One region of the Bacillus sp. BACIII genome, then DNA from elsewhere that is predicted to be linked to it. Evidence: riboswitches for the same ligand, from Rfam matches in the RefSeq annotation. Region 1 holds a riboswitch; the other holds the start of a gene.
What was found. A riboswitch is a leader RNA that binds a small molecule or an ion and turns the genes downstream of it on or off. The one in region 1 is predicted to bind lysine.
Positions count from the first base shown of each region.

Region 2: another riboswitch for lysine. It lies ahead of ACXN9U_RS01705 (aspartate kinase); the one in region 1 lies ahead of ACXN9U_RS15405 (amino acid permease).

Region 1 covers NZ_CM174437.1:3,133,159-3,139,194, forward strand. Annotated here, with positions in the region: gene ACXN9U_RS15390 (FecCD family ABC transporter permease) at 1-653, opposite strand, end outside; gene ACXN9U_RS15395 (iron-hydroxamate ABC transporter substrate-binding protein) at 903-1,841, shown strand; gene ACXN9U_RS15400 (class I SAM-dependent methyltransferase) at 1,989-2,903, shown strand; gene ACXN9U_RS15405 (amino acid permease) at 2,952-4,364, opposite strand; lysine riboswitch at 4,473-4,654, opposite strand; gene sspJ (small acid-soluble spore protein SspJ) at 4,776-4,916, opposite strand; gene ACXN9U_RS15415 (metal-dependent hydrolase) at 5,100-5,582, shown strand; gene ACXN9U_RS15420 (LTA synthase family protein) at 5,625-6,036, shown strand, end outside.
Region 2 covers NZ_CM174437.1:310,220-316,255, forward strand. Annotated here, with positions in the region: gene trxA (thioredoxin) at 91-405, shown strand; gene uvrC (excinuclease ABC subunit UvrC) at 553-2,325, shown strand; lysine riboswitch at 2,387-2,565, shown strand; gene ACXN9U_RS01705 (aspartate kinase) at 2,691-3,920, shown strand; gene ACXN9U_RS01710 (YslB family protein) at 3,968-4,414, opposite strand; gene sdhC (succinate dehydrogenase cytochrome B558) at 4,711-5,319, shown strand; gene sdhA (succinate dehydrogenase flavoprotein subunit) at 5,353-6,036, shown strand, end outside.

The DNA of each region.
Region 1 (6,036 bases):
AGTCCGATGACGCCGACTGCCAAAAGCAGCTGGACGCCCTCCCATTTCACGGACGCGACTCCTCCGGCATACCAGAACTTCACATCCTGAGCGACATCAAAACGGATCGCAATCGCGCTTGAAAGCCCCGTTAAGAAATAGCCGACCGCCGTACCGGCCAGCGCGAGCTTCACCGGTGTCAGCCCGCCTTTTGAAAACAGGCCGATGCCAAACACAATGAGCGCCCCGATTCCCGCTCCCATAAAGGACCACAAAACAAGCCCCGCGGCAGAGAGCCCCGGAAAAAAAGCAAATGCCAAAGCGATCGCAAATCCCGACCCCGACGTCACGCCCATAATGGAAGGCTCAGCAAGCGGGTTCCGCGTCAGCCCCTGCATGATCGCCCCGGACACAGCTAAAAAAGCCCCGACGAGCGCGGCGGCCGCAGTTCTCGGCAGCCTCAGATCGCGTATGATTTGATGAGATGTATTTTGCGGCTGAAAGTGAAAGAGAGCATCCCACACCGTCCGCAGATGAATATCGGCAGCTCCTATGGAAACAGACAAGGCCGCGCCGATCAATAAAACCGAAATACCGGCACACAGCAGCACAGCCGCCCGGAATGAACGCGCCGTCCACTGAATTTCGCTCCCTGATGCCCCTTGAGCCGTCATTGTCTGCTTCTTTTTTAATAGACCCAACACTCGTTCTTCCTTTCTCAAAACAAGAATGATAATGATAATGATTATCAATGACTTGTTTCAGTATAGCACTATTATCTTCTCTTTTAATAGACCTAATTTCATATGACAATAGAAAGTTTTTCTTTAAAAAGAGCGTGCTTCTCTATAAAAGCAGTGATATAATCACACTGATAATGATTCTCTTTATCACTATTTTTTTTATGAAAGAAGGAATGTCAGATGTTCCATACATACAAGAAAATCGGCGCTGCGCTGATTGCCGTGCTGCTCATCGCCGCTTTGGCCGCATGCGGAAATTCTTCAAACACGAAAGGCTCTTCTGAAAAAGGAGAAACCGTCACTTATAAAGCCGAAAACGGCAATATTAAAATTCCGAAGCACCCGAAACGTGTCGTCGTCATGGCTGACGGCTACTACGGCGACTTCAAACAGCTAGGCATCAATGTTGTCGGCGCGCCGCAAAACGTATTTAAAAACCCGTATTACAAAGGGAAAACAAACGGTGTGACAAACATCGGCGACGGCACATCCGTTGAGAAAATCATTGATTTAAAGCCTGATTTAATCGTTGTCTGGACGACACAAGGCGCCGATATTGAAAAACTGGAAAAAATCGCGCCGACCATCGCCATTAAATATGACAAGCTCAGCAACATTGATCAATTCAAAGAGTTTGCGAAAATGACGGGCACTGAAGATAAAGCAGACAAATGGCTGGCTGAATGGGATAAGAAAACCGCTGCCGCTAAAACAAAAGTTCAAAAAGCGGTCGGCTCAAAAACCATCTCCATCATGCAGACAAACGGAAAAGACATCTATGTATTCGGTAAAGACTTCGGCCGCGGCGGAAGCATCATTTATGACAAACTCGGGCTGAAAGCCACAAAACTGACGAAGGAAAGAGCCATTCATCAAGGGCCGGGCTACGCCAGCATTTCACTTGAAAAACTGCCTGACTTCGCGGGAGACTATATCTTTATGGGGCCATGGCAGGCCGGCGGTGACGACAAAGGCGTGCTTGACAGTTCAATCTGGAAGAATCTCGATGCCGTCAAGCAAAACCATGTCTACCGCATTGATCCGATCGGCTTCTATTTCTCAGACCCGATCTCACTCGAAGGCCAGCTCGACTACATCACAAAAAGCTTAACAAAGTAACCCGGGAGCCGCTGTCACAGCGGCTTTTTATGACGCCACAAACTTGACAAAAAAATTCATTTATGCTATAATTTACATTTTTGGATTAACATGTATAATAAGATTCTCCCGGCCGGAGATTGACGTAAATAACGGAGGATCTTTAATATGAGAGAAAATAAGGCGAGTATGACTTCCCTGCTGTCCGCTTTCGTAAGGGCGTACCACAGTAAATACGACACACCGGTGATATTTGATGATTTCTTGGCACAAGATCTTTTATCTGAAAAAGAGCTGTCGGACATCAGCGATCATTTGATTCAAGGTATATCATTTTTCAGCAAAGACATGGCCCGGAAGCTTCAAGGCAAACCGGATGACATCTTAAAATGGGTGACTCAAGTTCAGCTGTCTCCTACACCGTTAGCCCGTGCGGCGTATTGCGAAGAAGTGCTCCTGAATGAAGTGAAGCTCGGGGTTAAACAGTATGTCATCCTCGGTGCGGGGCTGGATACTTTCTGTTTCAGGCATCCCGAGGTGACAAACGGCTTAGACATCTTTGAAGCGGATCTCCGCGCTTCACAGGAAGACAAATTAAACAGTTTAAAACGTCTTGAGCGCGATATTCCGAGCCGACTTCATTTTGCGCCGATGGACTTTACGGCTCCGCTTTCTTTCAGCCGTCTGAATCAGGAAGGTTTTTCCCGCCAAAAAACCTTTTTCAGCCTGCTCGGTGTGTCATATTATCTTACGAAAAAGCATCTCGCCCGCCTGCTTACACAATTATTTGCCGAAGTCCCGCCCGGCAGCTCTATCGTGTTTGATTATGCGGATGAATCGCTCTTTGAAGAAAAAGGACTGTCAAACAGAGTGGAGAACATGGTGAAAATGGCTGCGGCAGGCGGAGAACCGATGCTGTCGTGTTTCAGCTATAAAGAAATTGAAAAAATGTTAGAATCATCAGGCCTGCTTATTTATGAACATTTATCTCCAGCGGTTATCAATGACCGTTTTTTCAGCGGGCGCACTGACCATTTAACCGCATTCGAGACCATTCATTATATACACGCCGTCAAAAAGTAATCCGCTGACGCCAAAAAAGACATCCCACAGACGTGAGATGTCTTTTTTTTATACGGATTGTCTGTTGTTTGCAAATTTCTTTGAAACAAAAGGATATAACAGCAGACCGACGAAAAACAGTCCGATACCGAGAATAAAGGTCGTTAAATCGGCCGTTCCGGTAATAATGACGTAAAAAGAATAAATGCAGGCAAGGATGGCGATGAAACCGTCCTTCACTCTTGAACCCTTGATTTCGTCATACGTTTCACCCGTCAGCACGAGCTTCAGGCTGTAAAACGCAGATACGAGATACGGAATCAGATAAGCGAGTGTCGCCGCCGTTGTTAAAAACGTAAACGCGTCACTGATTGTCCGGGAAATAACCGAAAAGATAAAGATCTGTGACATCACATTCGTGACGATTAACGACACAACCGGGCTTCCCTGTTTATTTGTTTTTGCAAAAGCGGCGGGAAAGTCTCCTGATTTCGCGGCTTGATACGGAACTTCAGAGCCGAGAAGAATCCAGCCGAGCATCGTCCCGAACAGACAGAGGATCGCCAAAATCGCCATGATGATGCTTCCCGCATTGCCGACGATCGCGTATAATACGTCAACAAACGGTTTTTCCGAGCCGACAAGCTTACCATGCGGAAGCACGCCCATCGTAATCAATGTCACGATAATATAGATGCTGAGCGCAATCAATAAGCCGGTAATGGTGGCGCGTTTCACGTCGCGCTGCGAACGGGCGCGCCCGGATAAGATGACTGCCGATTCAATTCCGACGAACGCCCATAATGTTGAAATCGCCGCATTGTGGACCTGACCGCCGATTCCCTCAACCGTGTGAGGACCTGTCTGAACCGGAAAATAAAAATGATCGAAAAACGACGTTTGAAATACAAACAAACCTGCAATGATAAAGAAGATAAATCCTAATACCTTTGAAAACGTCGTAACGAAATTTAATTTACTCGCACCGTTCATGCTGGAAACGAGAATCGTGTGAGTGCCCCATAATAAAACCGTACATACGGCAAACGTCAGCAGCTGGCCAAGTGTAACCGCCTGACCGCCGATTGAAAACATTTCACGCTTATCCGTTAAAATCGGGAAAAAAGAAGTTAAATATCCGGCAAGGCTGGTGATGATCGCCACGTTGCTGATCCAGCTCGCCACCCAGTAGCCCCACACCATCGTGAAACCGGCTGCGTTCCCTTTTTTCCGATCGCTGAACAGCGCTCTCGCATAGCTTTGCGGCCCCGCCGTCAGCTCAGGCTTGCGGATGGATAAGTGACCGAAGACAAGCGCGATCATTAACACACCGGCTCCCGTCAAAAGCCATGCCGATGTAGCGCCGAACGGGCTCGCGATTTTTGCGAGCGTGCTCGGAAGGGAAAAGATGCCCGAGCCTACCATATTTCCTACGACAAATGCCGTTAATAACCAAAAACCCCATTTTTTCGTCTGTTCCATTCCTGTACCTCCTGGTTGTTCATTCGTACGGACCAGACCCCGAGACCATATTTACACACAAAAAAAGCCTGAACAAAAGTCCATGCTTAAAGAAACACACACCCTTGATCTCCGGATAGCCCTCCGCGAAAAAGCACGCGGCAGTCCTGCACTTATTCAGATACAGTCCCAGCATAAAGAAGGATCGGCTTTCTTTACACTTCGGCGCTGATGCCTTTAACACATGTTTTGCGGCCCCTTATCAGCCTGGCATGTGCGACTCATCATCAAGCGCAACCTCTACCTCACCGAGAAAGAGTGAGGATTTTTATCATTCAATTCTACTCAGAGGTTATCAGAGATAAAAAGATCTGTCAAAGGGAAAAATTAGACGGAAAACGGATAGAGCATTTGCCCTACCCGTTTTTATAGTCAGCGGTTGTTTTTTTTCTTTTGAACAGCTTCTTGAAGCGGATCGTCTTTCAAAGCTGCACCGGCGTCCTCAAGCGCACCTTGAATGACGTTTTTGTTTTTATCGCTGTTTTTGCCTTTTTCTTTGTTAAAGAAAGCCATCTGTATCACCTCTTTATCAAATATAGGTACACCTATAATGTGTCTTTTTCCGCGGCAGAATATACGGAATCCGATCCTCCTTCCTTTTGGCGGAACAGGTAAAGTTTGTTGATCAAACATGCATTCTCTTGATATATTTGTAATTCAGGGGATTTTGGCAAAAATAAAAAGGAGAAGCGAAAAATGACAGGAAAAACACACATCATGGGAGGCATCGCTTCTTGTTCCGCAATTGCGTATTATTACGGGTATGATCCGGTCCTTATGACCTCAGCGGGTGCCCTCGGGGCGCTGATTCCCGATATTTGCCATACAAAAAGCAAAATCGGCAGAACGCTGCCCGTTCTGTCCAAAATCGTAAGCACGGTTTTCGGCCACAGAACATTTACACACAGTCTGCTGTTTATGCTTATTATGTTTTTCATCACGGCAGCCTATATCCCGAATCCAAGCATCTCCGCCGGACTGATGGTCGGAATGGCAAGCCACCTTGTGCTTGACGCATGGACCGTCAACGGCATTAAACTGCTGTTTCCGTCTGCCATCCGCTTCCGTCTTCCCCTTTATATGAGGACGGGGAGCTTTTCGGAGCAGCTTGTGCTGGCCGGGTTAACGATTGTATCCTGCTATTATTTATACGAATTGGTTCACGGCCGCATCTCTTAAACAAAAAGCGTCTTTTCGCTTTTAGGGTGAGGAGTCATACATATGAAAAAATCCTTTTTCAGCAATCATCGGTTTTTATGCCTGTCCATCCTGTTCATGTGGATAAAAACATACGCCGTTTACAAGCTTGGTTTTGATCTGCAAAACAATTCGGTTCTTGAGGAATGTCTGCTTCTCATTAATCCGCTGAGCTTTATTGTGCCGCTGTTCGGCATCGGCCTGCTGCTGACGGAAAAGAAGCAGCGGATCTTTCTGCTTTCGGCAAATGTGATGCTGACGGGGATTTTAATCGCGAATACGGTGTTTTACGGGTTTTATATTGATTTTATCACCATACCGGTTTTGTTTCAGGCGAGCAATATGGGCGATATGGGAAGCAGCGTCCAAGAGCTGTTTCACCCGCTGTATATCGCTTTATTCGCGGATATTGCGGTTCTGTTTTACCTAGCGGGAA
Region 2 (6,036 bases), 1.1 Mb from region 1:
CGGGAGAAAATAATATAAGCATTAAATTAGCATGAACGAATGGGAGATGCTATACTAAAAATCATCATTTGACAATTGGAGGAATAACAAATGGCTATCGTAAAAGCAACTGATCAATCGTTCTCAGCTGAAACAAGTGAAGGTGTCGTATTAGCTGATTTCTGGGCTCCTTGGTGCGGACCTTGTAAAATGATCGCGCCCGTTCTTGAAGAGCTTGATCAAGAAATGGGAGACAAACTGAAAATCGTCAAAATCGACGTGGATGAAAACCAAGAAACTGCCGGTAAATACGGCGTCATGAGCATCCCGACACTTCTTGTGTTAAAAGACGGAGAAGTGGTTGAAACATCTGTCGGCTTCAAACCGAAAGAAGCCCTTGAAGAGCTTGTAAACAAACATCTGTAAGCCGAAAGTTTCCGTTACGGCTGCGGCAGGGCGATTCCTTTAAAAGGGATCGCCTTTTTTGATCTTCCAAAAGCTGAGAATGGAGAAAAACAAATGTTCGTGATACACTGAATGGACACAAGAAATGAATGTAAGGAAGGGTAACGTATGAATAAACAACTGAAAGAAAAGCTGGCCCTCCTTCCCGATCAGCCGGGCTGTTATTTAATGAAAGACCGTCAAAAAACAGTCATCTACGTGGGGAAAGCGAAAGTGCTGAAAAACAGGGTGAGATCCTATTTCACCGGTTCTCACGATGCAAAAACCCAAAGGCTTGTGACGGAGATTGAGGACTTTGAATATATCGTGACTTCCTCCAATCTTGAAGCGCTTATTTTGGAAATGAATCTGATTAAAAAATACGATCCGAAATACAATGTCATGCTGAAAGATGATAAAACCTATCCCTTTATTAAAATCACCCATGAACGCCATCCGCGGCTTATTGTCACCCGCAATGTCAAAAAAGACAAAGGGCGCTATTTCGGCCCGTACCCGAATGTACAGGCGGCGCGGGAAACGAAAAAACTGCTGGACCGCCTTTATCCGCTCAGGAAGTGCTCAAATCTTCCGGACCGCGTCTGTCTCTATTACCATCTCGGACAATGCCTCGCTCCATGTGTAAAGGATATTTCTGAGGAGACAAACCGCGAGCTTGTGGAAGACATCACCCGCTTTTTAAAGGGAGGACATAACGAGGTCAAAAAAGAGCTTGAAGAGAAAATGGCAGAGGCGGCGGAAAAGCTTGAATTTGAACGGGCTAAAGAATTCCGCGATCAGCTTGCTTACATCGAATCGACGATGGAAAAGCAGAAAATGACCATGAATGACCTTCTGGACCGCGATGTGTTCGCTTATGCGTACGATAAAGGCTGGATGTGCGTTCAAGTCTTTTTCATACGCCAAGGAAAGCTGATCGAACGCGATGTCAGCATGTTTCCGATGTACCAGGAAGCGGATGAAGAATTTCTGACCTTCATCGGCCAGTTCTATTCGAAAAACAATCACTTTCTGCCCAAGGAAATTCTGGTGCCTGACAGCGTTGACAGGGACATGATCAGCGAGCTTTTGGAAACCGCCGTGCATCAGCCGAAAAAAGGCCCGAAAAAAGAACTGCTTCTGCTTGCGCACAAAAACGCGAAAATCGCCCTGCGGGAAAAGTTCTCATTAATCGAGCGGGATGAGGAACGGTCAATCGGAGCAGCCGAACGGCTCGGCGAAGCATTGAACATTTACACGCCGCACCGGATTGAAGCGTTTGACAACTCCAATATTCAAGGCACAAACCCTGTATCGGCCATGATTGTCTTTATTGACGGAAAACCGAATAAAAAGGAATACCGCAAATATAAAATCAAAACCGTAACAGGGCCTGACGATTACGGATCAATGAGAGAAGTCGTCAGAAGAAGATATTCGAGGGTGCTCCGCGAAAATCTCCCGCTGCCGGATTTAATCATCATTGACGGCGGAAAAGGGCAGATTAACGCGGCGCGCGACGTGCTTGAGAATGAGCTCGGCCTTGATGTCCCGGTAGCGGGATTGGCGAAAGATGACAAACACCGAACATCCAACCTTCTGATCGGCGACCCGCTTGAACCGGTATTTCTGGAGCGGAACAGCCAGGAATTTTACCTGCTCCAGCGCATTCAGGATGAAGTTCACCGTTTTGCGATCAGCTTTCACAGACAGATCCGGGGAAAAAGCGCCTTTCAATCCGTATTGGATGATATCCCGGGGATCGGCGAAAAACGCAAAAAAATGCTCTTAAAGCATTTCGGTTCTGTCAAAAAGATGAAGGAAGCAAGTCTTGACGATATCAAAAAAGCCGGTGTGCCGGCTGCGGCCGCTCAGCTGCTGTTTGAAAAATTGAAAAAATAGTATTGTGCTTTTCTGAAAAGTCTGCTAGAATGTGAACTAATTTCATAAGATCGTGTTATATGGTGAAGATAGAGGTGCGAACTTCAATAGTATGCCTTTGGAGAATGATGGATTCTGCGAAAAAGGCTGAAAGGGGAGTTCGCCGAAGTGAAACACATCCCATCGGTGTGCTTTGCTGGCTTTGCATTAAATAAATGTAAAGCTGTCAAGAATTCATTTTCTTGGAGGGCTATCTCGTTGTTCATAATCAATCGTAATGATATGAAAAAGCAATGAGAGCTATTCCTCTCATTGCTTTTTTTATTGTGGACACAACGCTCTTTTCTCCTCACCCGCACGAACCAAAATGTAAAGGGTGGTCTAGTATGGGTCTTATCGTACAAAAATTCGGAGGCACTTCCGTCGGCTCTGCCGAAAAAATTCAAAATGCCGCAAATCGCGCCATTGCTGAAAAGAAAAAAGGCCATGACGTCGTAGTCGTCGTTTCGGCAATGGGAAAATCAACCGACGCGCTCGTTAATTTGGCGGCGGAAATGACATCTGAGCCAAGCAGACGCGAGATGGATATGCTTCTGTCTACGGGAGAGCAGGTCACGATTTCGCTTTTGGCCATGGCGCTTCAGGAAAAAGGATATGACGCCGTCTCTTATACGGGCTGGCAGGCGGGTGTCCGCACGGAGGCTGTCCACGGCAATGCGAGAATTACGGATATTGATATCACCGCAATTCAGGCGCAGCTTGCAGAAGGCAGGATTACAGTTGTCGCCGGTTTTCAGGGAGTAACGGAAAACGGCGGCATCACGACGCTCGGACGGGGCGGTTCCGATACGACGGCGGTCGCTCTTGCCGCAGCTTTAAAAGCGGATAAATGCGACATTTACACGGATGTTCCGGGCGTGTTTACGACAGATCCGCGGTACGTCCGGTCAGCGAGAAAACTGGCGGGAATTTCTTACGATGAAATGCTGGAGCTTGCAAATCTCGGAGCGGGTGTTCTGCACCCGCGGGCGGTTGAGTTCGCGAAAAACTACCAAGTGCCTTTGGAAGTGCGGTCAAGCACGGAACATGAAGCTGGAACATTAATTGAGGAGGAATCATCAATGGAGCAGAATTTAATCGTCAGAGGAATTGCATTTGAAGACCAGATTACAAGGGTGTCCGTTACTGGCCTGACAAGCGGGCTGACAACACTTTCAACAATCTTCACTGCGCTGGCGAAACGAAACATCAACGTTGACATCATTATTCAGACACAAGCGGACAATGGGGAAGCAGACATTTCTTTCTCAGTGAAAACGGAAGATTCCGCGCAAACGGTCGCTGTGCTTGAAGAATATAAAAACGCGCTTGACTATGAAAAAATTGAAACTGAAAGAAAGCTGGCGAAAGTATCCATTGTCGGATCAGGCATGGTCTCTAATCCCGGCGTCGCCGCGGACATGTTTGCCGTACTGGCGGAAAAAAATGTACAAGTCAAAATGGTCAGCACATCTGAAATAAAAGTATCAGCGGTTGTCAGTGAAAATGATATGGTGAAAGCCGTCGAAGCGCTTCATGATGCGTTTGAGCTTTCTAAACAGCCGTCTGCCGTATAAACGGGCAGGCAAAAAGGCGGGACTTTTAAGTCACCGCCTTTTTTCAATTATACAGGGTCCTTCATATCCCATTTCACGGTCAGGACGACTTTATCCGCTCTCTTTTTGACCTGTTCATAAGATTCTGCAATTTGATCGTTCATCAATTGAATCTGTTCGGCTATAAAACCGGCTTCAAGCTGAAAACAAGGCTCTTTCTGGTGTTTGAGCCTGCTGGAAACGAGCGGTCCTTCCAGTTCAAATTCCAGCTCTTGCTTTTTTGATCCTGTGTTTGTCAAAGTTCCCCAGCCGGCTTTTTCAAAAAAGGCGGGGATTTCTTCCCATGATTGAAGAGGAAATTTGCGGGCGAGGCGTTTCCCCGCCCAATACATCATGGATGAATGCTCCGGGCCGAGGATATCCGGAAGCACGATTTCCCGGATTAATTCGTAGCCGTATGCGCTGACGCCGAGTTCAGTTAAAGGTTCTAAAGCTGCTTCATAATTATTCTTCATATTATGTATTCCCCTCTCTCCTTCGTTTATTATAGCTTAAACAGGGGGGAGGATTACAGGATGATCCTATAAAACACGTGAAAAAAAGTGAGAAAGGTATTGCAGGAAAATAAAATTTTCACGTCAAATAATCAATTCCGAAAATTATAATTTATGTACACGTTTTCTTGACGCCCTTTTGAGGGAGGAGTAAAATGAAATTGTCAATAAATTTTAATAAAGTGCTTACAATTGAAACGAAGTGGGGGCAGAGATTTTAGCACATTTCGCACTTAAATCAAACAGGGGGTAAAGTAATGTCTGGGAACAGAGAGTTTTATTTTCGAAGATTGCATTCCTTGCTCGGTGTGATTCCGGTCGGCATCTTTTTGATCCAGCATTTAGTCGTCAACCAATTTGCCGCAAGGGGAGCGGATGCGTTTAACAAGGCGGCCGGCTTTATGGACAGTCTGCCGTTCAGGTATGCGTTAGAAATTTTTATTATTTTCTTACCTTTAATTTATCATGCGGTTTACGGTGTGTACATAGCATTTACTGCGAAAAACAACGCTGGCCACTACAGCTATTTCAGAAACTGGATGTTTGTGCTTCAGCGTGTCACCGGTATTCTCACCCTTATTTTCGTCAGCTGGCATGTGTGGCAGACGCGGATTGCCGCACAGATGGGCGCTGAAGTCAACTTCGATATGATGGCGAATATTCTGAGCTCGCCGTTTATGCTCGGATTTTATATTGTAGGCGTTTTATCAGTCATTTTTCACTTTTCAAACGGCTTATGGTCTTTTGCGGTCACATGGGGGATCACGGTCACGCCGCGTTCTCAAAGAATTTCGACTTACGTGACGCTGATTATATTTTTAGCGCTTTCATACGTGGGTCTAAAAGCGATTTTTGCGTTTGTGTAAGAGAACTAGATTACTAGAGGGAGAGGGGCTATCATGAGTCAATCAAGCATTATCGTAGTCGGCGGGGGTCTTGCCGGCCTCATGGCGACAATTAAAGCAGCGGAATCAGGCACGGCCGTTAAATTGTTTTCCATCGTTCCGGTCAAACGCTCTCACTCGGTCTGCGCGCAGGGCGGGATAAACGGAGCTGTCAACACAAAAGGGGAAGGAGACTCTCCGTTTGAGCATTTTGATGACACGGTTTACGGAGGCGACTTTTTAGCAAACCAGCCGCCTGTAAAAGCGATGTGTGAAGCGGCGCCGTCCATTATCCACTTATTGGACCGCATGGGGGTTATGTTTAACAGAACGCCGGAAGGGCTCTTGGACTTCCGCCGTTTCGGGGGTACACAGCATCACAGAACCGCATACGCGGGAGCGACGACAGGTCAGCAGCTTCTTTACGCACTGGACGAGCAGGTGCGCAGATATGAAGTGGCGGGTCTCGTTACAAAATACGAAGGCTGGGAATTCCTCGGCGCCGTTCTTGACGATGAGCGCACGTGCCGCGGTATCGTAGCCCAAAATCTGACCAATATGCAAATCGAGTCATTCCGTTCTGACGCCGTTATTATGGCGACGGGAGGACCCGGAATCGTATTCGGCAAATCAACAAACAGCATGATCAACACGGGATCTGCCGCATCAATCGTTTATCAGCAGGGCGCTTACTACGCT